One region of the Paraburkholderia sp. JHI2823 genome, then DNA from elsewhere that is predicted to be linked to it. Evidence: predicted binding sites of a transcription regulator. Region 1 holds the regulator's gene; the other holds the start of a gene.
The links. Region 1 encodes FliA, which starts transcription of late flagellar genes. Its sites were predicted from a motif close to CTAAAGTTTNNNNNNNNNNNGCCGNTA; they were not measured.
Positions count from the first base shown of each region.

Region 2: the regulator FliA is predicted to act here: its motif matches at 8,539-8,565, upstream of fliD (flagellar filament capping protein FliD).

Region 1 is NZ_JAYMRY010000030.1:83,732-98,415, reverse strand. It holds gene flhF (flagellar biosynthesis protein FlhF) at 1-998, shown strand, start outside; partial or broken gene VSR34_RS26955 (MinD/ParA family protein) at 991-1,773, shown strand; gene VSR34_RS26950 (RNA polymerase sigma factor FliA) at 2,198-2,929, shown strand; gene VSR34_RS26945 (flagellar protein FlgN) at 3,095-3,538, opposite strand; gene flgM (flagellar biosynthesis anti-sigma factor FlgM) at 3,588-3,950, opposite strand; gene flgA (flagellar basal body P-ring formation chaperone FlgA) at 4,144-5,541, opposite strand; gene VSR34_RS26930 (flagellar basal body protein) at 5,788-6,309, shown strand; gene flgC (flagellar basal body rod protein FlgC) at 6,420-6,845, shown strand; gene VSR34_RS26920 (flagellar hook assembly protein FlgD) at 7,045-7,701, shown strand; gene flgE (flagellar hook protein FlgE) at 7,728-8,966, shown strand; gene flgF (flagellar basal-body rod protein FlgF) at 8,994-9,752, shown strand; gene flgG (flagellar basal-body rod protein FlgG) at 9,817-10,605, shown strand; gene VSR34_RS26900 (flagellar basal body L-ring protein FlgH) at 10,641-11,354, shown strand; gene VSR34_RS26895 (flagellar basal body P-ring protein FlgI) at 11,348-12,547, shown strand; gene flgJ (flagellar assembly peptidoglycan hydrolase FlgJ) at 12,558-13,556, shown strand; gene VSR34_RS26885 (flagellar brake protein) at 13,795-14,556, shown strand.
Region 2 is NZ_JAYMRY010000023.1:72,239-86,922, reverse strand. It holds gene VSR34_RS23330 (methyl-accepting chemotaxis protein) at 1-1,134, shown strand, start outside; gene VSR34_RS23325 (penicillin-binding protein 2) at 1,330-3,150, shown strand; gene VSR34_RS23320 (DUF4148 domain-containing protein) at 3,233-3,607, opposite strand; gene VSR34_RS23315 (Crp/Fnr family transcriptional regulator) at 3,757-4,509, opposite strand; gene VSR34_RS23310 (acyl-CoA synthetase) at 4,706-6,394, shown strand; gene VSR34_RS23305 (hypothetical protein) at 6,725-7,042, shown strand; gene VSR34_RS23300 (YigZ family protein) at 7,879-8,472, shown strand; gene fliD (flagellar filament capping protein FliD) at 8,633-10,093, shown strand; gene VSR34_RS23290 (DUF2964 family protein) at 10,449-10,694, shown strand; gene VSR34_RS23285 (hypothetical protein) at 10,806-11,420, opposite strand; gene VSR34_RS23280 (helix-turn-helix domain-containing protein) at 12,178-12,582, shown strand; gene VSR34_RS23275 (diguanylate cyclase) at 12,665-14,347, opposite strand; gene VSR34_RS23270 (inorganic phosphate transporter) at 14,474-14,684, shown strand, end outside.

The DNA of each region.
Region 1 (14,684 bases):
GCGCGCGCATCGAGCAGGTCGTCAACGAAACCGTGATGAACGAGCTCGCCTCGATGCGCGGCATGATGGAAGAGCAGTTCGCCGGTCTGATGTGGGGCGAGCGCCAGCGTCGCAACCCCGTGCAGGGCGCACTCACCAAGCAGCTTTTCGCCGCCGGCTTCTCCGCGCAGCTCGTGAAGATGGTGATCGACCGCCTGCCCGAGGTGGAGAGCGAAGAGGCCGGCATGGAGTGGCTCCAGTCGGTGCTCGAATCGAACCTGCCCGTGCTCGAAAACGAAGAAGCGCTCATGGAGCGCGGCGGCGTGTTCGCGCTGATGGGCCCGACGGGCGTCGGCAAGACCACGACCACTGCGAAGCTCGCCGCGCGCTGCGTGATGCGCTTCGGCGCGAGCAAGGTCGCGCTGCTCACCACCGACAGCTACCGTATCGGCGGCCACGAGCAGCTGCGCATCTTCGGCAAGATCCTCGGCGTTTCGGTGCACGCCGTGCGCGACGGCGCGGACCTCCAGCTCGCGCTCACCGAACTCAAGAACAAGCACATCGTGCTGATCGACACGATCGGCATGAGCCAGCGCGACCGCGCCGTGGCCGACCAGATCGCCATGCTGTGCGGCGCGGGGCGCCCCGTGCAGCGTCTCTTGCTGCTCTCGGCCACGAACCACGGCGACACGCTCAACGAAGTCGTGCAGGCCTACCAGAGCGGCCCGGAAAACGCGCCGCTCACGGGCTGCATTCTCACCAAGCTCGACGAGGCGACCAACCTCGGCAGCGCGCTCGACACCGTGCTGCGCTACAAGCTGCCCGTGCATTACGTCTCGACGGGCCAGAAAGTGCCCGAAAACCTTTACGTGGCGACGCGGCGTTTCCTGATTCGCAGCGCCTTTTGCATTCCGCGCGACCGCTCGCCGTTCGTGCCGCACGAGGACGACATCCCGGCGCTCCTCTCTGCGTTGTCGATTCGTTCGGGCTCGCAGGCTCCCGAGGTACGGTTTGGATAAGTTTGTGATCGATCAGGCCGAAGGGCTGCGACGTCTGCTGGCGCGCGAAGGCTCGCGCGTGGTCGCGGTGACGGGCGGCTCGGGCTCGCCCGGGCGCACGACCGCCGTGGTCAATCTCGCGGCGGCGCTCACCGCGCAGGGCAAGGATGTGCTCGTGATCGACGAGTGCCTCGGGCCGCGCTCGGTGTGCTCGCTCTTGGGCGGCGTGCGCGGCGCGGGCAATTTCGCCGCGGTGATGCGCGGCGAGCTCACGCTCGAAGAGGCCGTCGGCCGTCACGCGCTCGGCTTCGGCGTGCTCGCTGCATCGCGTGACAACCGCGCCCAGTACACGAGCGCTCAGCTGCGCAAGGTGATTTCCGGACCCGCCGACATCGTGCTGATCGACGCGCAGCTCGACGCCGAAGGCGCCCTCTCGCCGCTCGCGATGCACGCGCACGACGTGCTGATCGTGATGCGCATCGGCGCGCAGGCGATCACCGACGCCTACGCGTGCATGAAACGGCTGCACTTCGCGCATGCGATCGCGCAGTTCCGCGTGCTCGCGACCCACGTGGCGAACGCGAGCGACGCGCACGCCGCGATCGAGAATCTCGCGGGCGTGGCGGGGCGCTACCTGAGCGTGTCGCTCGAGAGCGCCGGCTGCGTCGCCGCCGATCAGCACATGGCGCAGGCGCTCAAGCTCGCGCGCTGCATCGTCGATGCGTTTCCTTCGACGGCCGCTGCGCGCGACTTCCGGCACGTGGCTTCCGAGCTGCCGCACTGGCCGATGCGACCTGCCGTGTCGGCATGTTCGCCGGCTACGGCGCGCGCCAACGCCGCGTTCGCGAGCGCGGACGCGCGTCGCTGGTACGACCGCGAAACGGTGGGCGAAGCGGTGGGCGAAACGCTCGTCGACCAGCAGGACGGAGCAAGACTGCAAGCCCTCGCGGCGCATGCGCTGCATGACGCCGGGGATCTGGACGGCGCGCCGCACGCGGCAGCCGAGGCAAACGCAGGACACACCGCACACAGCACGCTCGCCGCGAACGCCGATTCGTTCGCGGCGGCCGTGACGGGTGTGCATTCCGCACCCGACGCGACATCTGCGTCCGCGGCCCACGTGGGCTGGCGGGCCGACGCGCCCGCACAGCGGCCGTCGCCGCGGCACGTCTGACGTGCGCACGACGTTGCCGCAAGGGAGATGAGAAGTGGAGAGCACGATGTACAACGCTCAAGGAAAGATTTCGCAGGCCGACGTGCTGGCGAAATACGCGCCGCTCGTAAGACGGCTCGGCTTGCAGCTCGTGGCCAAGATGCCGGCGAGCGTGGACCTCGACGACCTGATCCAGGCGGGCATGATCGGCCTGCTCGACGCGGCGAACCGCTACAAGGAAGATCAGGGCGCGCAGTTCGAGACCTACGCGAGCCAGCGCATTCGCGGCGCGATGCTCGACGAGTTGCGCAGCAACGACTGGCTGCCGCGCAGCCTGCGCCGCACGTCGCGTGAAGTGGAGAGCGCGGTGCACAAGGTGGAGCAGCGGCTTGGCCGCTCGGCGAGCGAAACGGAGATCGCCGAGCACCTGCAGATGCCGCTCGACGAGTACCAGTCGATGCTGCAGGATCTGCACGGCAGCCAGCTCATTTACTACGAAGACTTTGACCGCTCCGCCGAAGACGAGCCGTTCCTCGACCGCTACTGCGTCGATCATTCGGACCCGCTTTCGGCGCTGCTCGACGACAGTCTGCGCGGCGCGCTCGTCGAGGCGATCGACCGGCTGCCCGAGCGCGAGAAGCTTCTCATGTCGCTCTACTACGAGCGCGGCATGAACCTGCGCGAGATCGGCGCGGTGATGGAGGTGAGCGAGTCGCGCGTGTGCCAGCTGCACAGCCAGGCGGTGGCGCGCTTGCGCACGCGGCTGCGTGAGATGTCGTGGGCGGGCACGGAGAATTGAGGCCAGTAGGGGAGGCGTGCATATCAGCGCGGGGTGCAGTGCAGTGAAAGAGCCGGTGTGCGCGAGCCACCGGCTTTTTTGTTGGCGCGTTCGACAGCAGAAACGAAAAAGCCGAAGCACGGCCGCTTCGGCTTTTTCACATCGACAAACGAACCGCGCGAGCGCCTACAGCCCGAACGCCGGCAGCCGCCCGTCGGGACCGTACAGCATTGCGCCGTTGCCCGTGTCGCCGCGCAGGATCGCGAGCGCGCGGCGGTTATGCTCCATGCGCGTGCGGATCATCATGCCGATCGTGAGGTTCCTGCGGCGCGCGCGCTCGGTCGCGCCCTTGAGCAGCGCCCACTGGCTCGCGAGACGCGTGTCGCCGTCGCAGGCCATCTCGATGCCCTTGCGTCCGCCGGGCAGACCGAGGCCGGCGAGTTGCGCGTCGCGCGCCTTTTCGAGACCCGCGAGACGCTGCGTGAGCGTCGTCTTCTGCTCGACGATCTGCGGCAGCGTGTCCATGCCGTCTGCCGACACGAGCGCCTTCTCTTCGCAGGCGAGCAGCGACGCGAACGCTTCAACGGCGGCGTGTTCGTCGATCAGTGTGGCCAACAAGGCATCTTTCATTGCGAGGCACCCGGAAAACAGTGTTTGTGCAGCGCTCGTGCGTCGAACATCAGTTGAGCGACGTCGGCTTCAGGAGGTCGCGCGCGGTCTGGATCACGCCGTCGGCGATCTTGCCGGAGTCGATCTGCAGCGTGCCGTTGCGGATCGCATCCTTGATCGACTGAACGTGGGCCATGTCGATGTCGGCGGCACCGCTCGCCGCGAGCGAACGCAGCGTCGACGAGAGAGAGGAGAGGCTCACGTTCGCGTCTCCTTGAGAGGCGCCGGAAGTGCCGGCGGCGCTCGCGCCGCTGGACGTGGCGGCATTGCCGGTGTTCGTGGCGCTCACGGCGCCGGTCGAATCGCTTTGCGAACGCGCGAGGCCATCCCGCACGGCGCGCGGCTCATTGCGGGTGGAAGTGTCAACTTTCACGATGGGCTTTCCTGATCGATTTGACCTTGATAACGGCATAGGCCCGGCCGAACTTTAGCGTGAAAGTCCCAACGTTACATGCTGTTACGTGTGCCTGCGCACACAGCGGCGTACCGCCGCGCGAGCGCCAGGCCTGGGGGCGAGGGGGCTCTTGCCGCCCGGACAGGCCGCTGAAAACCGGCCTGAACCGGCCCTAGATCTGCACCTGCACGGTGCCGGCGTCCTTGACCACGCCCGTGATGACCTGTCCCCCGCTCGTGCGTACGCGCACCTGCTGGCCGGGCTCGCCGTTATTGAGCGCGCTGCCTTCGGCGGAGATCGTGAAGTTGGTGCCCACGGCGATCACCTTGACGGTCTGTCCGATGATCACCGAGGCCGCGCTGCGCAGCATATCGGAGCGCAGCGGCAGTCCGGCGGAGATGCGCGCGAGCGCGACGGCGCCGCGCGCCTGGTTGGGATCGGTGATGATGGTTTGCGGCAGGCTCGCGAGGTCGCCCGAACGCGGCGTGAAGTCGGCGGCGGAGAGCACCTCGCCCGCGCCGATCTGCCGGGAGGCCACGTAGTACGTCACCTCGATGGCAATGCGCGCGCCTACGTAGAGCGTCCACGGCCTGGCGCCGATGCAGCGCACGCCCACCGTCATGCGGCCGAAGGTGCGCGCACCAGGCGGCATGAACGGTTCGAGCGAGGCGCAGGCCGCGAGGCCGCGCGGGAAAACCGGATTGACGGTGATGCTCACATGGCCCGGCAGGCCCGCCGACTGTTGCTGAAGATAGGCGAGCACGGCCGCGCGGACCGATTCGCCGTCCTGCTGGCCGGGCGGCGCGGCCTGGGCGTTCGCGCTTCCATTGACGTTGGCGTTGGCGTTCGCATTTGTATTGGCGTTGGCGTTCGCAACCGGCCTCGCTCCGGCGGCCGGGTTCGTTGCCGCTGCATCGACGACCACCGGGGCGACGCGGTTCGCGGCGGCCGCGACATTCACGCGCTGGAGCGCGCCCGCGTTGTACGCATTGGCGGCCGGCACGCGCATGGGTTGAGCGCTCGTCCCCGGCGCGGGAATCGTGACGATGCGCGGCGCATCGCCTTGCGACGCGCGCTCGCCAGGACCCGGGATCGTGATCATGCCATTCGCGTCGACGCCTGCGCGCGCATCTTCGGGCACGCCGCGCGTGTTCAGATCGGCGTAGCTCGACGCGCGTAGCGGCGCGGAGCCATTTGCGGCATTCGCGGACCCACTCGCTGCAGCATTCGCCGCCGCGCCGACGCCGGCGCCGGCGCTGCGCGCCGCGGGCTTCGCGGGAGCGGCGAGCAGCGCGTTCATCTGCGCGGCGTCGGCGCCGGCGCGCTCGCCGTTGCCTGCAATGAAGATCTGGCCGCCCGCGCCCTGGGGCTGGGTTTGTGCCTGCGTTTGTGCCTGTGCCTGGGTCGGTACTTGTGTCTGCGCCGCGGTTTGCGCCTGGGCGAGCGCGCCGCCAAGGGCGCACGCCATCACGCAGGTCCACGAAGCGGCCCGTGAAACAGCCCACGACAGCGCGCGCGCACGCCGTTCCAGGCCGGCGCGCGGCTCGCGGAATGAGGCTGTTTGCGGCATCGTCGTTCTCCATCGAATGCATTGACACGCCTCGCATTCTAGGCGGCGGCCCCCGCTCGCTTGCTTCGAATAGAGGGGCGCTTTACCGGCTATTCGTCCGATTGGTTCTTGCCACCCGCGCCTAATATTCCACTCCATGCGCAAAAGCCTTCGGGCTGCGCGCCTAACGTTTGCGCGGGATTTCCCGCCGATGGCGAAGCCGCCGCGCCCACGCCGAGACCCCTTTCTTCTCACGGAGAACGCCCGATGCTGGACAAACTCGATGCCGAATTCGCCTTTGGGCGCGAAGCGCTCGATGTGCGCGCCACGCGCCAGGCATTGATCTCCTCGAACATCGCGAACGCCGACACGCCCGGTTACCAGGCGCGCGACGTGGACTTCTCGGCCTCGCTCGCGGGCGCGCTCAGGCAGCAAGGCGCGGTGAGCGGCACGGCGGGGGCCTTGGCGCGCACGGCGGGCGGCAACGCCCAGCCGCTCGCGATGGCGCAGCCGGCAGGCGTGACGAGCGGCATGCAGATGGCGACCACGGAGTCGGCTCACCTCGCCGGCGACGCGAAGCTGATCCCGACGGGCGGCCCGGCCGACACCTACAAGAGCCAGCTCATGTATCGCGTGCCGGTGCAGCCTGCGCTGGACGGCAACACGGTCGATCTCGACACCGAGCGCGTGCAGTTTGCCGACAACGCGCTGCACTTCGAGTCGGGCATGACGGTGGTCTCGCAGCAGATCAAGACGATGCTGTCCGCGATCACCTCGGGCTCGAGCTGATCGAGCGAGCGCGGAGCCACGCACGAGCAACGAGCAAACAACGAGTAAGCAACGAACAAGCAGCGACCAACGCGCGTGTCCCGCGCACTTGATGTGAGGTCAATGAAACCATGCCATCCCTGATGAACATCTTCAGCGTTGCCGGCTCCGCCATGACGGCGGAATCGCAGCGCCTGAACGTGACGGCGTCCAATCTCGCCAACGCCGACAGCACGACCGGCCCCGACGGCCAGCCCTACAAGGCGAAGCAGGTCGTGTTCGCGGTGAATCCGCTCGGCGGCGCGCGCACGGCCTCGGGCCAGCAGGTGGGCGGCGTGAGGGTGACGGGCGTGGTCGACGACCCCACGCCGATGAAAGAGACCTACGATCCCGCCAATCCTTCCGCCAACGCCGACGGCTACGTGACGATGCCCAACGTCGATCCGGTGCAGGAGATGGTGAACATGATCTCGGCGTCGCGCTCGTACCAGGCCAACGTCGAAACGCTGAACACGGCGAAGCAGCTGATGCTCAAGACGCTGACGATCGGCACCTGAGCCGGCAGTCGAGTCGCCGCAAGCACTGCGCAGCAAATTCATAGAACGCAGTCAATACAGAGACCAGCGGGCGCGAAACCCTGTGCCGCCCGCCACCACACGCCACGCACGAAGCGCAATCGAGGAGAACGCGTTGAGTTCCAGCAGCACAACCATCGGTGGGACCACCACCACTGTGTCGCAGCAACTGCTCGACACCATGAACGGCACGAGCTCGGCGAGCTCGGCGGGTTCGTCGGGTTCGTCCTCGTCGACGAGCGCCAGCAACCTGCAGACCACGTTCCTGCAGCTGCTCGTCGCGCAGTTGCAGAACCAGGATCCGACCAACCCGATGGACAGCTCGCAGATGACCTCGCAGCTCGCCCAGATCAACACGGTTTCGGGGATCCAGCAGCTCAACACGTCGCTCACGTCGCTCTCCACGCAGCTGTCGGCGGGCCAGAACGCGCAGGCCGCGCTGCTGATCGGCTCGAACGTGCTCGCGGCGGGCAGCAGCGCCACGGTGTCGAGCGGCACGGCGCCGCAACTAGGCGTCACGCTGCCTTCGGCCGTTTCGGATGTGAAGCTCACGATCACCAACGCGGCAGGCCAGGTCGTCAACACGTTCGATCTCGGCGCGCAGTCGGCCGGCACCGTGCCGGTCACGTGGAACGGCAAGGACAGCGCGGGCAACACGGTTGCCGACGGCACCTACAAGGTCACCGCCACCGCGACGACCAACGGCCAGTCCGCCACGGCGACGGCGCTCGTCGCCAGCCAGGTGCAGGGCGTGGTCCAGCAGTCGGACGGCAGCGCGGGCCTGAAGCTCGCCAACGGCAAGACGGTCGCGCTTTCGAGCGTCGCCGCCATTCTCTGAACACGATAAACGCGGAGTAGACACACATGGGCTACCAGCAAGGATTGAGCGGCCTCCACGCGTCGGCGAACGACCTCGACGTGATCGGCAACAACATCGCGAACGCGAACACGACCGGCTTCAAGCAGAGCACGGCGCAGTTCGCCGACGTCTACGCGAACACCATCGCGACTTCCGTGGGCAACCAGATCGGCCTCGGCGCCGCGCTCTCGACCGTGCAGCAGGATTTCGCGCAAGGCACGATCAACACGACGGGCCAGGCGCTCAATGTGGCGATCAACGGCAACGGCTTCTTCCAGATGTCGAACAACGGCACGATCACGTACTCGCGCAACGGCGTGTTCCAGCTCAACAAGAACGGCTTTATCACCGATGCGGCGGGCCACGACCTGATGGGCTACGCCGCGAATTCCACCGGCGTGGTCAATACGGCGCAGACCGTGCCGCTCCAGGTGCCGACCACCAACATCGCGCCGCTCGCGACGAAGAACATCACCGCGCAGCTGAACCTGAACGCCCAGGCGACGACGCCGACCACCACGCCGTTCAGCGCGACGGATTCGACGAGCTACACGTATTCGACGTCGATCACGACCTACGACACGCTAGGCGGCACGCAGCAGGTCAACATGTACTTCGTCAAGGACGCGACGAGCGGCCAGTGGGACGTGTACGCGGGCCAGAGCGGTGCGGTTTCGCAGCTCGGCACGGCGCAGTTCAGCAGCGCCGGCGCGCTCCAGAGCATCGTGGCCACGGCCCCGGCGACGACCAACGGGACCACGTCGTTCTCGTTCAGCATCAACCCGACGGACGGCTCGACGACGCCGCAGGCGCTGACGCTCGACTTCACGGGCACGACGCAGTACGGCTCGGCCAACGGCGTGAACAGTCTCGCGCAGGACGGCTACGCGAGCGGCACGCTCGCGAACTTCTCGATCGGCTCGGACGGCACCATCACCGGCAACTACTCGAACGGCCAAACCATGGCGCTCGGCCAGATCGTGCTCGCCAACTTCAACAACCCGAACGGCCTCATCGATCTGGGCGGCAACCAGTACCAGGAAACGAACGCATCGGGCGTCGCGCAGGTCTCCACGCCGGGCAGCACGAACCACGGCACGCTCACGGGCGGCGCGCTCGAAGCGTCGAACGTCGACCTGACCAACCAGCTCGTCGACCTGATCACGGCCCAGCGCAACTACCAGGCGAACGCGCAGACCATCAAGACCCAGCAGACCGTCGACCAGACGCTGCTGCAGATGTAACGCGCCTAACCACGTACCGGGCACATCATGGACCGACTGATCTATACCGCGATGACGGGCGCGACCCAGGCGCTCGAGCAGCAGGCCGTCGTCGCGAACAACCTCGCGAATGTCTCGACTACGGGCTTTCGCGCGCAGCTCGCCAACTTTCGCGCCGTGCCGATGGCGTTCGGCGACGGCTCGACGGTGAACGACCAGACCACGCGCACCTTCGTGCTCTCGGCAACGCCTGGGTCGGACATGACGCCCGGGGCGATCTCGCGCACCGGCAACCCGCTCGACATCGCGATCCAGGGCGCGGGCTTCATGGCGGTGCAGACGGCCGACGGCAACGAGGCGTACACGCGTGCGGGCAACCTGCACGTCGATGAAAACGGCCAGCTCGTCACCGCCTCCAACCTGCAGGTGATCGGCGGCGGCGGCCCGATCGCGGTGCCGCCCGGTTCGGCGGTCACGATCGGCAAGGACGGCACGATTTCGGTCGTCGCGCCGGGCAGCCCGCCCAGCGCGGTCGCGATGATCGACCAGATCAAGTTCGTCAATCCGCCGGCGGGCTCGCTCACGCGCGGCGACGACGGCCTCTTTCGCACGGCGGACGGCAATCCCGCCGACGCGGACCGGACCGTGCAGGTCGCGACCGAATCGCTCGAGGGCAGCAACGTGAACCCCGTGGCGGCGATGGTCTCGATGATCACCAACGCGCGCCAGTTCCAGATGCAAACCAAGCTGCTGCAGAACGCAGACCAGAACGAACAGAGCGCGAACCAGCTGCTCAACTTCAGCTAAGCACATTCAAGGCCGCCGGTCTCGCAGATAAAAATCGCAGACCACGGGCCGGGAGAAAGACACCGTGAACCGATCGCTCTACATCGCCGCTACCGGCATGAACGCCCAGCAGGCGCAAATGGACGTGATCTCGAACAACCTCGCGAACGTGAGCACCAATGGCTTCAAGGGCTCGCGCGCGGTGTTCGAGGATCTCATGTACCAGACGCTGCGCCAGCCGGGTGCGAACTCGACCCAGGAAACCGAACTGCCCTCGGGCAGCCAGGTCGGCACCGGCGTGCAGCAGATCGCGACCGAGCGCATCTTCACGCAAGGCAATCTGCAGCAAACGGGCAACTCGAAGGACGTGGCGATCAACGGCGCGGGCTTCTTCCAGGTGCAGATGCCCGATGGCACGACGGCCTACACGCGCGACGGTTCGTTCCAGACCAACGCGCAGGGCCAGCTCGTGACCGCGAGCGGCTACCAGGTGATCCCGGCGATCACGGTGCCGGCCAACGCCACTTCGCTCACCATCGCGAGCGACGGCGTGGTCACGGTCACGACGCCGGGCTCGGCCAACAACACGACCATCGGTTCGCTGCAGCTCGCCATGTTCATCAATCCGGCCGGCCTGCAGTCGAACGGCCAGAACCTGCTTTCGGAAACGGCTTCGTCGGGCGCGCCCACGATCTCCACGCCGGGTCAGAACGCCTCGGGCACGCTCAGCCAGGGCTATGTGGAATCGTCGAATGTGAACGTGGTGCAGGAACTCGTGAACATGATCCAGACGCAGCGCGCCTACGAAATCAACAGCAAGGCGGTCACCACATCCGACCAGATGCTGCAAACCCTCAGCCAGATGCAGGTCTGAGGTCGGATCCCTGGTTAAACAAGTCGGTGAGTACTATGTCGCAGTCCGTTCGAAACCATCCTCGCACCCGCGCGCCGCGCACGGCCGAGTGCCGCGCGCTCGTGGCGGGCGTGGCGCTCGCGTTGCTGGCGGGCTGCGCCTACCTCCCCAACCGGCAGCCGATCACCCAGCAGCCCATGACGGCCGTGCCGCCGCAGCCGCCCGTCAACACCTCGCCGGGTGCGATCTACAACCCCGGCTACGCGGGACGGCCGCTCTTCGAGGACCAGCGTCCGCGCAATATCGGCGACATCCTCACGATCGTCATCTCCGAAAACATCAACGCGACCAAGTCATCGGGCGCGAACACCAAGCGCGGCAGCAGCACGAGCGTCGCGGGGACCGCCAACTTCCTCCCGGGCTTCTTCAACCGGGCGAACCTGAATACGACGGGCGCGAACCAGTTCGACGCCACGGGCGGCGCCAACGCCTCGAACACGTTCACGGGCGTCATCACCGTGACCGTCACGAACGTGCTGCCCAACGGCAATCTCGTCGTGTCCGGCGAGAAGCAGATGCTCATCAACCAGGGCAATGAATTCGTGCGCTTCTCAGGCGTCGTCAATCCGAACACCGTTGCCGGAGACAACTCCGTGCTTTCCACCGAGGTCGCCGACGCGAAAATCGAATACTCCGCGAAGGGCGTGATCGACGAAGCCGAGACGATGGGCTGGCTGCAACGCTTCTTCCTGAATCTCGCGCCATGGTGAAGATCCGTTTTCATGGTTCGCGCCGCTCGCGCCTGAAAGACGCGCTGGCCGCCATCGGTGTGGTGTTGGGCTTCGTGCTGGCCGGCGGCGCACTCGTCGCTTTCGCGACGCCGGCACGCGCCGAACGCGTGAAGGATCTCGCGACCTTCCAGGGCGTGCGCGACAACCCGCTCATCGGCTACGGCCTCGTGGTGGGGCTGGACGGCACGGGCGACCAGACCACCCAGGCGCCGTTCACGACGCAGACGCTCGCGAACATGCTCGCGAACCTCGGCATCTCGATCAACAACACGTCGAGCTCGACGGGTTCCTCGTCGACACTCAACAACATGCAGTTGAAGAACGTCGCCGCGGTGATGGTGACCGCCACGCTGCCGCCGTTCGTGCGGCCCGGCGAGCAGATCGACGTGACGGTTTCCTCGCTTGCCAACGCGAAGAGCATTCGTGGCGGCACACTGCTCCTTACGCCGCTCAAGGGCGCCGACGGCCAGGTCTATGCGCTCGCCCAGGGCAACGTGGCCGTGGGCGGCGCGGGCGCCTCGGCCAACGGCAGCAGGGTGCAGGTGAACCAGCTCGCGGCGGGCCGCATCGCGGGCGGCGCGATCGTCGAGCGCGCCGTGGTTTCGCCGGTCTCGCAGCAAGGCGGCCTCCTCACGATGACCGTCAACGACATGGATTACGACACGACGCAGCGCATCGTCTCGGCGATCAACAACATGTTCGGCGAAGGTGTGGCCATGCCGCTCGACGGCCGCACGATCCAGGTGCACGGCCCCGGCGACCCTTCGGCTCAGGTGGGCTTCATCGCGCAGGTCCAGGATCTCAACGTGACGCCGGCGCAGCCCGCCGCCAAGGTGATCCTCAACGCGCGCACCGGCTCGATCGTGATGAACCAGATGGTGACGCTCGAGAGCTGCGCGGTCGCGCACGGCAATCTCTCGGTCGTCGTGAACACGCAGACGGCGGTGAGCCAGCCCGGCGCGTTCTCGAATGGACAAACGGTGGCGACGCGCCAGTCGCAGATCCAGTTGAAGCAGGACAACGGATCGCTCAAGCTCGTGACGGCGGGCGCCAATCTCGCCGAGGTCGTGAAGGCGCTCAACGCGCTCGGCGCGACACCGGCGGACCTCATGTCGATCCTGCAGGCGATGAAGGCGGCGGGCGCACTGCGCGCCGACCTCGAGATCATCTAAGAGGTGTAACTTGGATAAGACGAACAACGTCGGCGGCAGTCTCGACATCACCAACCGCTTCGCGCTCGACGTCCAGGGTTTCGACGCGATGCGCGCGGCCGCGAACGCCTCGCCCCAGCAGGGCGTGAAGATGGCCGCGAAGCAGTTCGACGCGGTCTTCACGCAGATGATGCTCAAGAGCATGCGCGACGCGACGCCCGACGACAGCCCGCTCGATTCCAGCGACAGCAAGCAGTTCACCTCGATGCTCGACCAGCAGCTTTCGCAGCAGATGTCGAACAAGGGCATCGGCGTGGCGAACGCGATGATCAAGCAGCTCATGCGCAGCATGGGCGGCGCCGACGGCGCGAATGGCGCAGGCGGCGCAGGTGGTGCAGGCGGCGTGGCGGGTGCGATCTCCGGCCTCTCGGGCTCGGACGCGAACGAGGGCAATCTCGCGATGCTCAACGCGCTGGGTCGCGCCTATGGCAATGCAGCGGCCAACGGCTCGCTCGGCAAGGGCACGGGCTACAGCGGCAACAGCGCGCTCACGCCGCCCGTCAAGGGCAACGGCGAAGCCTCGGTGGACGCCTTCGTCGACAAGCTCGCCAACGCGGCGCAGCAGGCCAGCTCGACCACAGGCATCCCGGCGCGCTTCATTCTCGGCCAGGCCGCGCTCGAATCGGGCTGGGGCAAGCGCGAGATCAAGAATGCCGACGGCTCGACGAGCCACAACGTGTTCGGCATCAAGGCGACGAAGGACTGGACCGGCAAGACCGTCTCGACGGTCACGACCGAGTATGTGGACGGCCAGCCGCATCGCGTGGTGGAGAAGTTCCGCGCCTACGACTCGTACGAGGATGCGATGACCGACTACGCGACGGTGCTCAAGAAAAACCCGCGCTATGCGTCGGTGATCAACGGCTCGAAGAGCGCGGAGAGCTTCGCGCACGGCATGCAGCGCGCGGGCTACGCCACCGACCCGCACTACGCGAAGAAACTGCTGACGATCATGCAGCGGATGGCATAAGGGCAAATTCGCCCATCGCAAACGTTGCCTCGGCGTAGTTGCTGGAAGAAGCCGCGCCAGCGGATTTCGTGGCGGAAACAGGCGCACTTTTTTTGTGCCCAATCCCTAAATTTTTCGAACGGCTTGCCGCTAAAGCAGGCGAGATGAAAAAGCAAACCGGGCGGTAGGACCGCCCGAACGGCGCGCGCGGGCCGGTCCCGCTGGCGCGCTGGCACGTTCACGAATTTCCGGCAGGCCGATGAATACCGTTCAGACGAATCCACAGGAAGCAGGCGAGGGCGCGGATGGCTCCCACGATTTCGGGCGCCGCAATCCGCTCGAGATCGGCGTCCAGCTACGCAATCTCCTCAACCGCGGCGACTTCCTGACCCTCCAGTACCGCGGCGGGCAGCTCGTCACCCGCGTTCTGGCCGTCAACGGGCGCGAGCAGACTTTCGTGTTCGACTGGGGCGCGCTGCCCGAGCAGAACGCGGGCGTGCTCGCCGCGCCTGAGTGCCTGTTCCATGCGTCGCCCGAAGGCGTGCGCGTGGAGTTCAGGACGGCCACGCCGCGGCGCACCGAGTTCGAAGGACGCCCCGCGTTCGAAGCCAGTTTCCCCGAAGTGCTGTTCTACGTGCAGCGGCGCGAGTACTTCCGCGTCGACACGCCCGTGCTCGAACCGTGCATTTGCCGCGGCGATCTGCCGGGCGGCGGCCCCCGCTTCGCCTACGAGGTCCATGACCTCTCGCTCGGCGGCCTCGGACTGCGCACGACCGACGAGCGCGTGGCGGATCTCCCCATGGGCCTGCAACTTCCCGACGCCGAGCTCGACCTGCGCGCGCACGGCAAGCTGCGCGTGGACCTCTCGCTCGTCGTGCAGCGCTTCATCGACCTGCCCAATGGCGACCGCCGCTATCACCTGGGCTTTCGCTTCGAGGCGCTGCCCGGCTCCGCCGAGAACACGCTGCAGCGCTACATCACGCAGCTCGAGATGAAACGCCGCGCGCTCGCGCGCGCCTGAGCGCAGGCGTCGCCGAACCGGCGCACGGCGCGCCGGTTCGCCCGGCGCGCACTCCCAGGGATACCTAAGGACCCTGGGGTAGCCACCGGGCTGCAATCTTCGCGCTAACGTTTTCGCCCTCATCGAGC
Region 2 (14,684 bases), on a different contig from region 1:
GACTACCTCTGGGCCAAGCCCGGGCAGAGCGAACCGGTGCAGAAGACGAGCTACGGACGCCGCTTCGCGCCGTGGGACTGGGTGATCGTGACCGGCATGTACATGGACGACGTGCGCGCCGAGTTCTACGACAGCCTGCTGCACTGGCTCGGCGTCACCTTCCTGCTGGGCGCCGCCGCCACCGCCGTGATGGTGTTCGTGGTGCGCAGCGTGCGCAGCAGCATCGGCGGCGAGCTCGAAGGGGCGGTGGACGCGGCCAACCGCATCGCCAACGGCGACCTCAGCCTGCATGTGCACGTGGAAGGCTCGAACGAGCACAGCCTGATGCGTGCGCTCGCAACGATGCAAGCCTCGCTCGTGCAAACCGTCTCGCGCGTGCGCAGCGGCGCGGAGAACATCAACGTGGGCGCCAACGAGATTGCGGCAGGCAACACCGATCTCTCGCAGCGCACCGAGGAGCAGGCGGCGGCGCTCGTGCAGACCGCCTCGAGCATGGACCAGATGACGGCGAACGTGCGCCAGAACGCGGACAGCGCCCAGCATGCGGCGACGCTCGCGAGCGAGGCCGCCAACGTCGCGACGCGCGGCAGCGCCGTGGTGGACGACGTGGTGCGCACCATGGGCGAGATCACGACGAGCTCGCAGCAGATCGGCGACATCATCGGCGTGATCGACGGCATTGCGTTCCAGACCAACATCCTGGCCTTGAACGCGGCCGTGGAAGCCGCGCGTGCGGGCGAACAGGGCCGCGGCTTCGCAGTGGTGGCCGCCGAGGTACGCAGTCTCGCGCAGCGCTCGGCCACGGCCGCCAAGGAGATCAAGGCGCTGATCGAAAAGTCCACCGGCACCGTGACCGAAGGCCAGCAGCTCGTGACCAATGCGGGCTCGACGATGACCGAGATCGTGCAGTCGGTGCGGCGCGTGCACGAGATCCTCGAGGAAATCAGCAACGCCTCGCGCGAGCAGAGCGCCGGCATCGAGCAGGTCAACCGCGCCGTGGGCGAGATGGATCAGGTGACACAGCAGAATGCGGCGCTCGTCGAACAGGCCGCGGCCGCTGCGCATTCGCTCAAGGATCAGGTGAACGTGCTGCGCGAGTCGATCGCGAGCTTCCAGTTGCCGGCGCACGCTTGACGCCGCGGCGCTGATTCCCCCGCCTTCCTGCCGGGCCGCGTTCGCGGCCCGCTTCGTTTTCCGCCTCCCCTGTTCGCCCCCAGCCGCATGACGGCCCGCCACGCGCGCCCGGCCGCGTGGCGCGCGTGCGCGCAGCATTTCAATTAAATTACACAATGTTTACAATGTGACGCTGCCCCCCACCCCGCCTTGCCGATGATCCGCTCCAGGAAACCGCCGCGCGACCCGCACGCGGCCGCGACCCGTCACCCGATGCTTGCGCCGCGCCTGCCCGCGTGGCGCTCCAGGTTCATCGTGTTCGTCACGTTCGCGGCCTTCGCGGCGCTGGCGGGGCGCGCGTTCTGGGTACAGGTGGCCAATCACGGCTTCTACGTGAAGCAGGGCCAAAAGCGCTACCAGCGCACGCTGGAACTCGACGCCATGCGCGGGCGCATCGTCGACCGCAACGGCGCGCTGCTGGCCGTGAGCCTCGCGACCTTCGAAGTCTGGGTGAATCCCAGGCTGCTCGATGCGGCCGCGCACGCGCCGCTCGCACGCCTGCTCGACATGCCGCTCGCGGAGCTGGCCCGGCGCGTCGGCAACGACCGCTCCTTCGTGCTGCTCAAGCGCCAGGTGGACGCAGAAACGGCGGCGCACATCGACGAGATGGGCACCGGGGGCATCACCCTGATCGCGGACTCGAAGCGCTACTACCCCGAGGGCGAATCGGCGGCGCACGTGGTGGGCTTCACCGATATCGAAGACGCGGGCCAGGAGGGCGTGGAGCTCGCCGCCAACGCGCGGCTGCGCGGCACGCCGGGCCAGCGCGAAGTCATCCGCGACCGGCTCGGGCGCGTGGTTTCGGAGCCCAGCTCACGCGTGCAGCCGCGCAACGGCGAAACCGTGCAACTCACGATCGACCGCCGCGTGCAGCAGCTCGCCTACACGCAGCTCAAGGCGGCCGTGGCCAGACACCACGCCCAGGCAGGCAGCGTCGTGGTGCTCGACGCGCAGAACGGCGAAATCCTCGCGCTCGCGAACTGGCCTTCATTCGACCCGAACGACCGCGCGCGGCTCACCGGCAATCAGTTGCGCAATCGCGCCGTGGTCGACACGTTCGAGCCCGGTTCGACGATCAAGCCCGTGGTGGTCTCGCTCGCGATGGATCTGCGCAAGGTCAACGCGAACACGATCATCGACACATCGCCGGGCACGTACCGCATCGGCCCCGCAACGATCCACGACACCTCGAACCACGGCCGCATGACCGTGGCCGAGGCCATCCAGAAGTCGAGCAATATCGCGCTCGCCAAGCTCGCGCTGAATCTCCCCGCGCAGACCATCTGGGACAAGTATCAGGCGTACGGCCTTGGGGAGAAGCCCGGCGTCACGTTCCCCGGCGTGGCGGCTGGCCGCGTGCGGCCGTGGGCGCGCTGGCGGCCCATCGAGCAGGCGACGATGGCGTACGGCTATGGCCTTTCCGCGTCGCTCCTGCAGATGGCGCAGATCTACACGGCCTACGCCGGGGACGGCACGCTGCATCCGGTCACGCTGCTGCGCGATGGGCAAGGCGACCCGGGCAGCGCGCAAACGCCAACGCAGGCCAGGGGCCCGCGCAGCGTCACGACGCCGGCCACGGCGGCCGCCATGCGCAAGATGCTGGAGATGGCGACGAGCGACGGCGGCACGGGGCGGGCCGCCAACGTGGACGGCTATCGTGTGGGCGGCAAGACGGGCACGGCGCGCAAGCAGATCGGCGCGGGCTATGCGAAGAACCGCTATCGCGCGCTGTTCGTCGGCATGGCGCCGATGAGCGCACCGCGCGTGATCGTGGCGGTGATGATCGACGACCCGGCGGGCAAGGCCTTCTATGGCGGCACGGTCGCTGGGCCCGTGTTCGCGGGCGTGACGGCCGGCGCGCTGCAACTGCTCGGCGTGCCGCCGGACATCGCGGCCAGCGCGGAGGGCACCTCGGCATCCCGGATGGCGGCGTGCGGCGCGGCCGATACGAACTGCGCCGCCCGGTCGACACGCTGATTGGGGCAGTGCGCGTCGGCATCCCGCGCACGGCTCGCGCACGGTTACCGAGCGGAGCGTCTCTTAACGTCGAACGGCGCTGTCAATGATGGCGATACACGCGCGACGGCTCGCCGCCTGACACGGTAGCGGGCCCGCCACTTTCCACGTTCACCGCAGGCGGGTCGCCATAACCGGATTGCGCGACCGGTTCCTGGCGCTGCCGCTCTTGCGCGAGGCGCGCTTGTTCGGCGCGCTTTTCCGCGAGGCGGCGCATGGCGAGCTCCACGTCGTCGGGATACGTGGCGTTGTTCGCCGCCGAAGGGTTGTAGCCCACCGACTCCAGATCGATCAGCTCCTGGGACACCTGAGCGCGCGTCACCGGGCCATTGCCGTTGCCGGCGGACTGGGCAAACGACACAGCGGGCACGATCGCCATCATAGAAACCACCGCCGCGCGGAGCATTACATTCTTCACCTTGCTTTCCTCTTTGTTCAAGGACTCACGGCCCGTGTGGCGCGATGAGTCGATGCGCAAAGTCTACGCAGAGGTGCAATGGGCAAAAACCGGCTCGCGCGGGAGAGAGTCTTCTATTCCGCGCAAGATTGGTGAGGACTTCTGTGCGCTCAGATCTGATCGCGGCCGAATGCGCGCAGCCCATCGAGATCGAGCACATCCACGCGGTTGTACGAGAGCGAGACGAGCCCGTGCCGCTCGAGCGTCTGCAAGGCCTGGTTGATTCGCTGCCGCGACGCGCCCGCCAGCATGCCGATCTCCTCCTGCGAGATGTCGAGCGCACGTCCCGTCTCGGGGTAGAGATCGGGATTGAACATTTGCGCGAGCGACTGCGCGACCCGCGCATCCACGTCGAGCAACCGGCTGTTCTGGATCAGCGCGATGAACTCGCCCATGCGGTTGTTGAGCTGGTGGATCACGAAGCGGTTGAACGGCAGGCTGCAGTCCATGAGCCGGTGAAAGGTGTCCGCGGGCACGGCCATGACGAGCGACGGCTGCAGCGCGATCACGTCGTACTTGCGCGGCTCGCGCTTGATGACACTGCCCTCGCCGAACCAGCCGCCATGCGGCACGCCCGAGAACGTGCAGCCGCGCCCCGAAGCGTTGAAGATCGCGAGCTTCACGAGACCCTGGCTCACGCCGAGCCACCAGTCGGAGGGCGCTTCGCGCGCGGCGACGATGGCGCCCGCGGCATAGCCGTGGGCATGCGAGGAAGCCAGCACCCAGGCGCGATGCTCGGGCGCGAGCGCGCGAAACCACGTGCAGCGCTCGAAGAGCGCGGCAAGACGCGGCGCGTTCGCGGCGTCGATGCGTTCGCCCTCGCGCCATGAATCGCGCTCGGGCGGCGCCGGGTCTGGGGGCATAATGGATTGCGACATCGCGCTTTCCTGGGTTAAGTCAATTTTTGGCTGGATCGTATCGATCGGGATCGTGCAAAGCGGCCTGCTCTGTCGTGCCGGCGACAGACTGGCAGGCGCGCCCCTGCTACGGTAGCGCGAATCATACCTATAAACCGATAACCGGCCGCCCCGGCCCAATCTATCGTCTGGAGACATCGCCATGTTGCACCCGTACGAAGAAGGTCTCGCGCAGTGCGAGGCCAATTATGTGCCGCTCACGCCCATCGATTTCATCGCCCGCGCCGCCGAAGTCTATGGCGACCGGCTCGCGGTGGTCCACGGCGACGTACGCCGCAACTGGCGCGAGACCTACGCGCGCACGCGGCGGCTGGCCAGCGCGCTCGCGCAGGCGGGCATCGGCCGCGGCGACACCGTGGCGGCACTGCTGCCCAATATCCCCGCCATGGTCGAGGCGCACTTCGGCGTGCCCATGGCGGGCGCCGTGCTCAACACGCTCAACACGCGACTCGATGTCGCAACCATGCTGTTCATGCTGCGTCATGGCGAAGCGAAGGCGCTGATCGTCGATACCGAATACGCCGCGCTCGCGCAGCGCGCGGCAATCGCGTTTCCTAACCTCAAGATCATCAGCGTGGCCGACATCGCGCCCGCCGATCCCGAGAGCTTCGCGCGTGCGACCGACTACGAGGCCTTCCTCGAACAGGGCGACCCCGAGTTCGCCTGGACGCCGCCGAGCGACGAATGGGACGCCATCGCGCTCAATTACACCTCGGGCACCACGGGCGACCCCAAGGGCGTGGTCTATCACCATCGCGGGGCCTACCTCAACGCGGTGAGCAACATCCTCGAATGGGATCTGCCCAAGCACGCCGTGTACCTCTGGACGCTGCCGCTCTTTCACTGCAACGGCTGGTGCTTCGCTTGGACGATCGCCGCGCGCGCGGGCGTGAACGTATGCCTGCGCAGGTTCGACGCGAAGCTCGTGTTCGACCTCATTCGCAGTGAGCGCGTCACGCACTATTGCGGCGCGCCGATCGTGCAGGGCGCACTCGCCGACGCCCCCTCCGAATATCGCGAAGGCATCGCCCACACGGTGCACACGATGGTCGCCGGTGCGCCGCCCGCACCCGCCGTGATCGCGAAGATGAAGTCGATCGGCATCGAGCTCACGCATGTCTATGGGTTGACCGAGGTGTACGGCCCCGCGGCGGTGTGCGCGGTGCAGGAAAACTGGAAGACGCTGCCCGAAGACGAGCAGGCGCGCCTCGCCGCTCGCCAGGGCGTGCGCTATCACCTGCAAAGCGGCGTGAGCGTGCGCAACGCACAGACAATGGAGCCCGTGCCGGCGGACGGCGAAACGCTCGGCGAGATCATGTTCCGCGGCAACATCTGCATGAAGGGCTACCTCAAGAACGAGCGAGCGACTGAAGAGGCGTTCCGCGGAGGCTGGTTCCACACGGGCGACCTCGGCGTGATGACGCCCGACGGCTACGTGCGCATCACCGACCGCAGCAAGGACATCATCATTTCGGGCGGCGAGAACATTTCGAGCATCGAAGTCGAAGACACGCTGTATCGCCACCCGGCCGTCGCGCTTGCCGCAGTCGTGGCGATGCCCGATCCGAAGTGGGGCGAAGTGCCTTGCGCGTTCGTCGAACTGCGGCCCGGCGCGAGCGCCACGGCCGAGGAGATCATCGCGCACTGCCGGCTCTTTCTCGCGCACTACAAGGTGCCGCGCGCCGTGAGATTCGGCGAGCTGCCGCGCACGGCAACGGGCAAGATCCAGAAATATGAGTTGCGCACGCAACTGAATTCGCAAAGCGCAATCGATTTGAGCAGCGCAGAAGCGGCGCAAGCTCCGCAATCGCCGCCTCAGACGAACCGGTAAAAAAGGCATTGTGAGTCTTTGCGGCATGCATCGACTGCGATCCACGAGACATTCGGGCGGCCACCGCAGCCCGAATGTAACGTCAGTTGACAGCCCGACCCTCGGGCGCTTTCCGTCATTTGCGAAGGGCGGCGTTTAATCCTTTCTGCATCAAGGGCCGATTGTCAGATCGGCCCTTTTGCGCCTTTTGTGCAGGAAGAATCGTATGAAACGAAAGCTTACAAGTAGTCACGCATTGCCCCTCTTCCGACCGATAAGCTTTGAACCGTGGTCGCAACGCAAGGCACATCGCTGCCGTGCGACGACGCAATCGAAGAGGAGGTAACTGCAATGAATACGAAGAGCTGGAAGACCCCCGCCCGCGCTATCGCTGCTGCGCTCGTCGCCGGCGGCGCCTTGCTGGGCGCATCGAGCGCGTTTGCTCAGTCCGCGCCGTTTGGCGCGCGTGCCGATTCGGCACACCAATACGGCGCGCCGCACATGATGCCGGTGGACGCACACGTGTCGATTGGCTGGCACGAGGGCCGTTACTACGATGGCCACCGCTACTGGGAGCACGACGAGTGGATGCACCGTCATCCGCATGATCCGGGTCCCCCGCGCTACCGCGACGACGACCGTCGTCCGCCACCCCCGCCGCGTTACTGATCCGTGATCCAGAAGCCGCGCTCGCTCGCGGCGCCCGATAGCGGCACACCGAGGCCGGTCCTCCCGAGAGGGAGACCGGCCTCGGCACATTTCCGGGCCTGACTTCTCCGCGCGTGGATGTTGGCGAAAAAATCGTTCGCTATCCGAATCGTTTTTCCGAAACGGGCCGCCATACAGTGCATCCAGCGCGCGATGCAAACGCGGGCCGGCGCCGCGAAAGGTCGCGGTCAGTAATGGCGGGTAATGCGCGTGCGTTGCCGGCCGCGCGGGCGGCAGGTACCGTTAATGGGCGTTTCGTTCCCCGGAGCGCACCGTGTATTCTCATTGCCCGGCAGCGATGGCCGGGATTTTTTGCGCGCTCGCGGCGGCGCAACGCCGGACACTAGCGCGCTTCAGGCGCCACGCGCACCAGGTTTTTTTTCCGATTGCGCCAACCATTTTGCGGACGTAAGGTGCAACTGCCTCTTGAGAACAGGCGAGCCTTGTAACCCCGGTCGTGAGACATTCCGACCGGGGATTTTTTTGCACGCCTGGCGCCTGGCTATTCGTCCGACGGGCGTGGGCGATGGGAGGCTTGCGCGTCGGCGCCGGAACGGCGCCGCGAGAGAAGGGATATGACGGATCACCGAATGAGGAGTTCGGCTTCGCTCCAGCCAGAGCTAGATCCGTCATGGCGAGCATTATCAGGCCACAAGGCCGGTGCGTCACTAGCACCTGGCGCAAGAAACCCTTACATAAATTGGCACGATAGGGGGACGGACGAGGAAAGCCGCCCGTGCGCATCGGTTAACATGGTGGCTTAGCCCGCGTCACCCACCTGCCGTACCAACCCGCCTGTGCCTACTTTCACGCTCGCCCATCCCGTCAGCGCGGAACTCGAGATCCGCAAGAGCCGTTTCATCGCGCACGCCATTCCCGTTGCCAACCGCGAAGCGGCCATGGCGGAAATACACCGTCTGCGCGACGAACACCCCACCGCCACGCACGTCTGCTGGGCGCTGCTCGCGGGCGGCCAGTCCGGCATGTCGGACGACGGCGAACCTTCGGGCACCGCGGGACGGCCGATCCTCGAAGTCCTGCGCCACCACGACCTCGACGGTGTGCTCGCCGCCGTGGTTCGCTACTACGGCGGCGTGAAGCTCGGCGCGGGCGGCCTCGTGCGGGCCTATACCGACGCCATCGCCAGCGCGTTGCATGGAGCCGTGCGCGTCGAACGCATCGAGCAGGCGCGCCTTACCGTCGAGATGGGCTACCCCGACGAAACCCGCGTTCGCCACTGGATCGAGCAGGCGCAATTCGCGCTCGTCGAGAGTCAGTACACGATGACCGTCCGCCTCACGATCCAGTTGCCCGCCAGCGCCATTGGCACCGCCCGCGACGCGCTGCGCGACCTCACGCAGGGCCGCGCGGGATTTCCGGAGCACGTCTGAGGCCGCGTCGCGCGCGATGCCGCGCGACGAAGCGCGTGATTCTTTCAACTTACTTTCGCTACTTACATAAAGTTTCCAGCAAGCTTGCCGTAATGAAAGCATGGCCGCGCAATCGCGCGTCCCGTCGATCCGACGCACCAGGAACGAACGGACCTCTTTCATGGCAAGCACGATCACGAACACCACCAACGCCACCAACGCCACGATTGCCAGCGCGAACAGCGCCTTGAGCGACGCCGCGCAATCGATCATCAGCGGCGCCACCCACTCCTCGCTCGACGTCAACCAGCTCGTCAAGGCGCTCGTCAATGCGAAGATCGCAGGGCCGAGCGCGATCCTCGTCGCGAAGCAAAACGCCAGCAACACGACGCTGTCGGCGCTCGGCACGCTGAAGTCGGCGCTCGCCTCGCTTCAGACCACACTCGAACCGTTCAAGGACGGCGCCGCGCTGCAACGCTTCACCGTCGCGACGAGCGAGAAAGACAAAGGTTTGAGCGCGGTGGCCGGCAAGGGCGCCGTGGCGAGCCGCTTCACCGTGGAAGTCGATCATCTGGCGACGGCGCACAAACTTGCCTCGGATGCATTCGACACCAGCGAGACGCTCGGCGAGGGGAGCCTCGACATCTCGGTGGGCGGCAGCGCCATGCGCCTGACCCTCGCCGCGGGCAGCAACACGCTCACGGACGTCGCCGCGGCGATCAACCGGGCGAAGGATAATCCGGGCGTCACGGCGTCGGTCATCAACGGCTCGGACGGCCAGCATCTCGTGCTGACCTCGAACAAGACGGGCGTGGTCAACGCCATCGAGGTGACGCCGGGGTCGGGTGTCGACGCGCGCCTTGGGTCCGCACAAATGCGCGAAGTCGTGGCGGCCGGCGACGCCGAAGTGCGCATCGACGGCACCCGCGCGACGAGCGCGAGCAACACGCTGGAGGACGTGGTCAGCGGGCTCACGATCAAGCTCGAAAGCGCCTCGGCGGGCACGAAGCAGACGCTCACCATTGCGCCCGACACCGAAGCGACGGGCACCGCTATCCGCAATTTCGTGAAGGCGTACAACAGCTATGTCGATGCCCTCAACGGGCTGACCTCCTACACGGCCGGCACGGGCTCGACTGGCGCGCAGGCGGGCGCGCTGCTCGGCGACTCGATTGCGCGCACGCTCGCGGCGGCGCTGCCCGCGGTCGTTGCGGCGGGTGCGAAGGGCAGCGACGGCACGCGCCATTCGCTAGGCGAGCTCGGCATAAAGCTCGACAAGAGCGGCAAGCTGGAGATCGACGACGAGACGTTCAAGACAGCGCTGCAACCGGGCAACAGTGCCATTGCCGCGCTGTTCCGCAGTGACGGCATGGCCGCGAAGATGAACAGCGCCATCACGCCCTACGTGCAGTCGAGCGGCATCATCGAGCGGCGCAGCACGGCGATCAACAAGGAGATCGAGGACACCAGGAAGCAAGCGGCCACGCTCGATGCGCGCGCCACTCAGCTCACCGCGCAATTCAACCGCCAGTTCACCGCGCTCAATACGCTGATGTCGATGATGAACCAGAGCCAGCAATACCTGACGCAGCTTTTCGGCGGCGCCAACAGCGCGGGCGCGCTGGCGACCAACCACAAATAGCGCTTGCCGGAACGCGGCGTCGAGCAACGTGGCAAGCGCGCGGCTCGACGCCGGCAAACCCGAACCGCACGCAAAAAAAAGCCGCCGAACTTTTCGGCGGCCAACAGGGGACGTGAAGAACAACTGCGAATCGAACTATCGAATCGAACTATCGAAGCGACCCGACGAGCCGATCATGGCGACCCAAAATTAAGACAAACTTAAACGCGCGCAAAAAACGATCAAGAATTCCGGCGCGGTGACACTGAAAAGCGAATGAACGCGTGATAATGGGCTCGCTATAATTCGTTTTGGGTCTGGCCGCTCGTTCAATCGCGCCTGCATGGCCGCCCATTACCCTACCGGAAAAGACGCCATGTTTGATCGACTGCATCGGTTTATCGAAGGCGCAGGTCCCGAGCGACGCCATCGCGTGTGGAGCAAGATGCGCATTTTCGTGGCGGCCATGGGCACGCTTGGCTCTGCCGCCGGCATTGCCATCGCGGTGGTCGGCCTCATCAACTTCGACCGCCAGAAGGTCATCACCGGCGTGGCGGTCATCATCGTCTGTACGGCGATTTACGTCACCATCCTCGTGCGCGATCGCAATCGCGTCGATTAGCGTCGCCTGGGGTTCGCCTGGGATTCGCCTGGCGTTGATTAGCGCGCTTCGGCAGCGGCACCGAGGCCAAAGCGCGCAACGCCACTCGATCAGGCGCACTCCGGCGTCACCTCACTGCACGGGCTGGCCACCGCGCGTGACCTGCACCGCCGTCGCGCCCACATAGTCGGCGCGAATGCTGTCACCCACCTTGATCGACTCGAGCGGCACGTCCGGCGGCGCCACCACCACGACCGTGCGATTCGGCCCGCGCAACGCGACCTTGCGGCTCTTGCGATCGATCTTCTCCACCGTCGCGACCACCTGCACGCTGCGCGCGGTCGCCGCAACGCCACCGGAAGCGGGCGTGGTAGCGACCGTATCGACGCGCGAGCGTATGCCCCTCGTCGCCACCTTGTCGGCACGCAGCAGCAGCGCCTCCTTGTAGAGGATCTTCACTTCGTCGCCGGGCTTGAGCTTGCTCACGTCGCCCACCGTGGGATCGACCGTGACCGTCACCTGCTTGCCGCGCGCGCCGCGCAATGTGACCGCATTGTTGGCGGCATCGATGCTCACGACTTTTGCCGTAGTCTGGACTTCGCCGATCTGGAGCGTGGCGCCTGGCGCACTCTCGGGCGCGGCTTCCGATGCCGTCTGCGCACGCAGCGGCACGTTCGGCGACACGCCAAGGGCAAGCACGAGCAGCGCGCCGAGCAACGGCGAGGACGAACGATAGCGCAACATCATGGGAGGTCTCCTTCGGTGGACCATCAATGGCAGTACCGCATAATCAGCCCCACCCGGTTCCCGGGGCGATGCGAATCCGACGTGTTTCGTTCATTTCGAACGAATCCAATCCGCATTGAAATCGATTCCATGGATTTGCCAAAACCATTTTGCACAGAAAAATCAAATCGCTCCCTGAAACTGCCCCACATTTACCCGCATTGATCATTAGTCCGTCAATATGTCACAGCATGCAAGAAACGCTAACAAACATCTTTAAAAATGCATCGCCTATATTTAATTCGCATTGAATGGCGACGGACCTCGCGGGACACGTCCCGAATCGCGCGATTACTCATACAAAACGGCTCGGGGTTGAATCCTTGAGCGAAACAGTCAAGCTATAGCGCGGCCCGCGAAGGAAGGATCGCATTGCACCATCAAACGGGAAACGGCCACGCCCATTGTTGAGCGATCCGGGTCGGTTGATTTTTCTCATTAGTTCAGGATTATCCACAAGTCAAGCAGACTATTTTTCCGCTAGCTATACACATTCCCTACAAAAACAATTATTAATATCCGCTGCGGAACACGGAGGCGTTTCGCAGAATGCGCCCTTTGTCCGGGCGTCGATTTCGCCGTCCGTCATGGTTTCTCGCGTCACCGCACCCGCGCGGGAGCCATGGCAAGCGACAAGACCCGCATGCAGGAAAAGGGTTACAGGAGCGGCACGTCCTCATTGCCGCATGACCGGAATCTTTCGTCGACGAGTGAACACATGCTTACCCGAACCGAGAACCTGCCGAGCGTCGCGAGAAGAATGGCCGCCGGCCAGATGTTGATGGAAGGCGCGACGGTGAATTCCGTCGCCGATTCATTGCACCTTTCCGCCCAGACGGTGAGGCGCTATAAGTCGATCGTCGAGGACGGCGGTCTCGCCGCGCTCCAGCAGATGAGCGTGGGCGGCCGACCTTCGGTACTCGATCAAGCCGCGCTAGGCTGGATCGCGAGCGCCCTGCACGGCTCCGCGCGCGACCACGGCTTCCCGAGCGACGCATGGACCAACAGCCGCGTGCGCGAGCTGATCGGCCGCCAGTTCGGCGTGCACTATTCGCGCGTCTATACCTGGCAGATCGTCTCGAACCTCGGCCTCGGCCACCGGCTGTCGAAATCGGCCCGCTGACCGGCGCGGCCCGGCGCCGCGCGCCGCTCACAAGGCGGCGCGCCTTGGGCTGCCGCAGGTTGCATAGTCGCATCGCGTGGCATCAGGTGGCATCAGGTCGCATCGCGCTGGGGCGCCTCGCGCCTCGGGCTCCGGCTGCGGAGTCCACCAGCGGCTGCACCGTCTCGCCCGTCCACTGCTGCGACCGGACCTGATTGCGGCCCGCGTCCTTGGCCTCGTAGAGCAGGCGGTCGGCGGCGGCCAGCAGTTGCGCGCCGCTGCCGCCTTCCGGCGGATTGCAGCTCGCGCACCCCGCGCTGACCGTCACGCACCCGCGTTGCGTACCGCTCAGCGTGAGATTGGCCGACTCGATGCCTTTGCGGATCTTCTCCGCGATGCCCGTCGCGGCGTCTAGCGGCGTGCCCGGCAGCACCACGGCGAACTCCTCGCCGCCAATGCGGGCGGCCAGGTCCGTCGCGCGCCGCGATCCCGAAGCAATGCGCTCGGCCACGAAAGTCAGCACTTCGTCTCCGGCGGCGTGGCCGTACGTGTCGTTGAAGAGCTTGAAATGATCGATGTCGAAGAACAACAGCGACAACGGCGTGCGCTCGCGCACCGCGCGCCGCCATTCCTCCGCGAGACGCATGTCGAGTGCGCGCCGGTTCGGAAGGCCCGTGAGCGGGTCCGTCACCGCGAGGCGCGTAAGCTCCGCCTCGGCCCGCACCTTGCCGCGCAGCGCGAACGCGAGCATCCACGAAACCACGACCCACGCGCCGCCGAACACCGTAGTCATCACGAGCGCGATACCGCTGCGCCGCCGCCACTCGGCAAGCACATCCTGCACGGCGGGCGCCGCGACGACGATGAACGGCGAGTTGTCCACGTGCGCAAAGGTGTAGATGCGCTCCACGCCGTCGAGCGCCGAACGCGACGTGAACGTGCCGCCATCGTGTCGGGCGTCGCTACGCCGGGCGTCGCCACCTCGCGCGTCGCCATGCCGGGCAAAGACCGCGTAATTCGGCAAGCCCGACTCATTCGCCCCGGCGCCCTGCGGCAGTGCCGGCTTGCTCGCGAGCAGCGTGCCGTCGTGCATGAGGATGAACAGATTGCTGCCCGGCCCCAGGTCGACGCGCTCCAGCAACTGCTGAAAATAGTCGAGGCGCACGCCGAGCAGCGCAACGCCCGCGAACGCGCCATCGGGCGCGTCGATGCGGCGCGTGAGGCCGATGGTGAGCAAGCCGCCGCGCAGGCGCGAACGGTACGGCCTGGAGAAGAAGAGCCCCGCGTGCGCGTCGCGCTGCTCCGCGATGAAGTAATCGCGGTCGGCGAACGAGACGCTACCCGCCATGGGCTCGGCCACGCTGCTCTGCGACGCTTTCACGTGGCCCTCGGCGTCGATCACATAGGCGCCGCCCAGGTTCGACGCCGCCGTCGCCCGGTCGAACAACATGCGGTAGCGCAGCGCCTCGGGCATCTGCCAGGTCGCCGGTTGACGGGCCGCCGCGACCACGGCTTGCAGCGACAGATCGTAGATCTCCACATTGCGCGCAATGTCGTTGCTGATGAGCTGGACGACGTTGCGCGAGTTGTCGGCCGCGTGGCGCAGCGCTTCGGCGCGGCCCGCATAGATCGCCGCGTAAGTCAGCACAGCCATCACCGTCGCGATGAGCGTGCCGGAAAGCCCGGCGAAGAAGGGATGGTTGCCGATCAGGCGCGTCGCCGCCCTCGCCCGCGCGACGGCCCATCGACGCATCAGAATACGCAGCGAAAGAACCCGTTTTGGCATCTGCGCTAACCCTCGATCACGATTGATAGGGCATGGGTGGCACAAAACCGTCATCAAACCGACACCTCAGCGGTTCACGATCGGTAACGAACCTCTGTCCGTCTTCACCCCGGGAGTCCGACTGCCATGCCAGATCTTTCCCTGTCACCGCAACCGGACACCGCCCCGGCGCGCGGGCGCAACGTCAGCCTGCTCGTCTTCCTGATCGTCGTCGCCGCCGGCGCGGTGTACGTCGGGATGAATCTCGCGAGTGACCTCTCGCCCGTGCGCGAAAGCTCTGCGCTCCCGTGGCTCCTGCTTGGCATCGCGCTCCTCATCGCGCTCGGCTTCGAGTTCG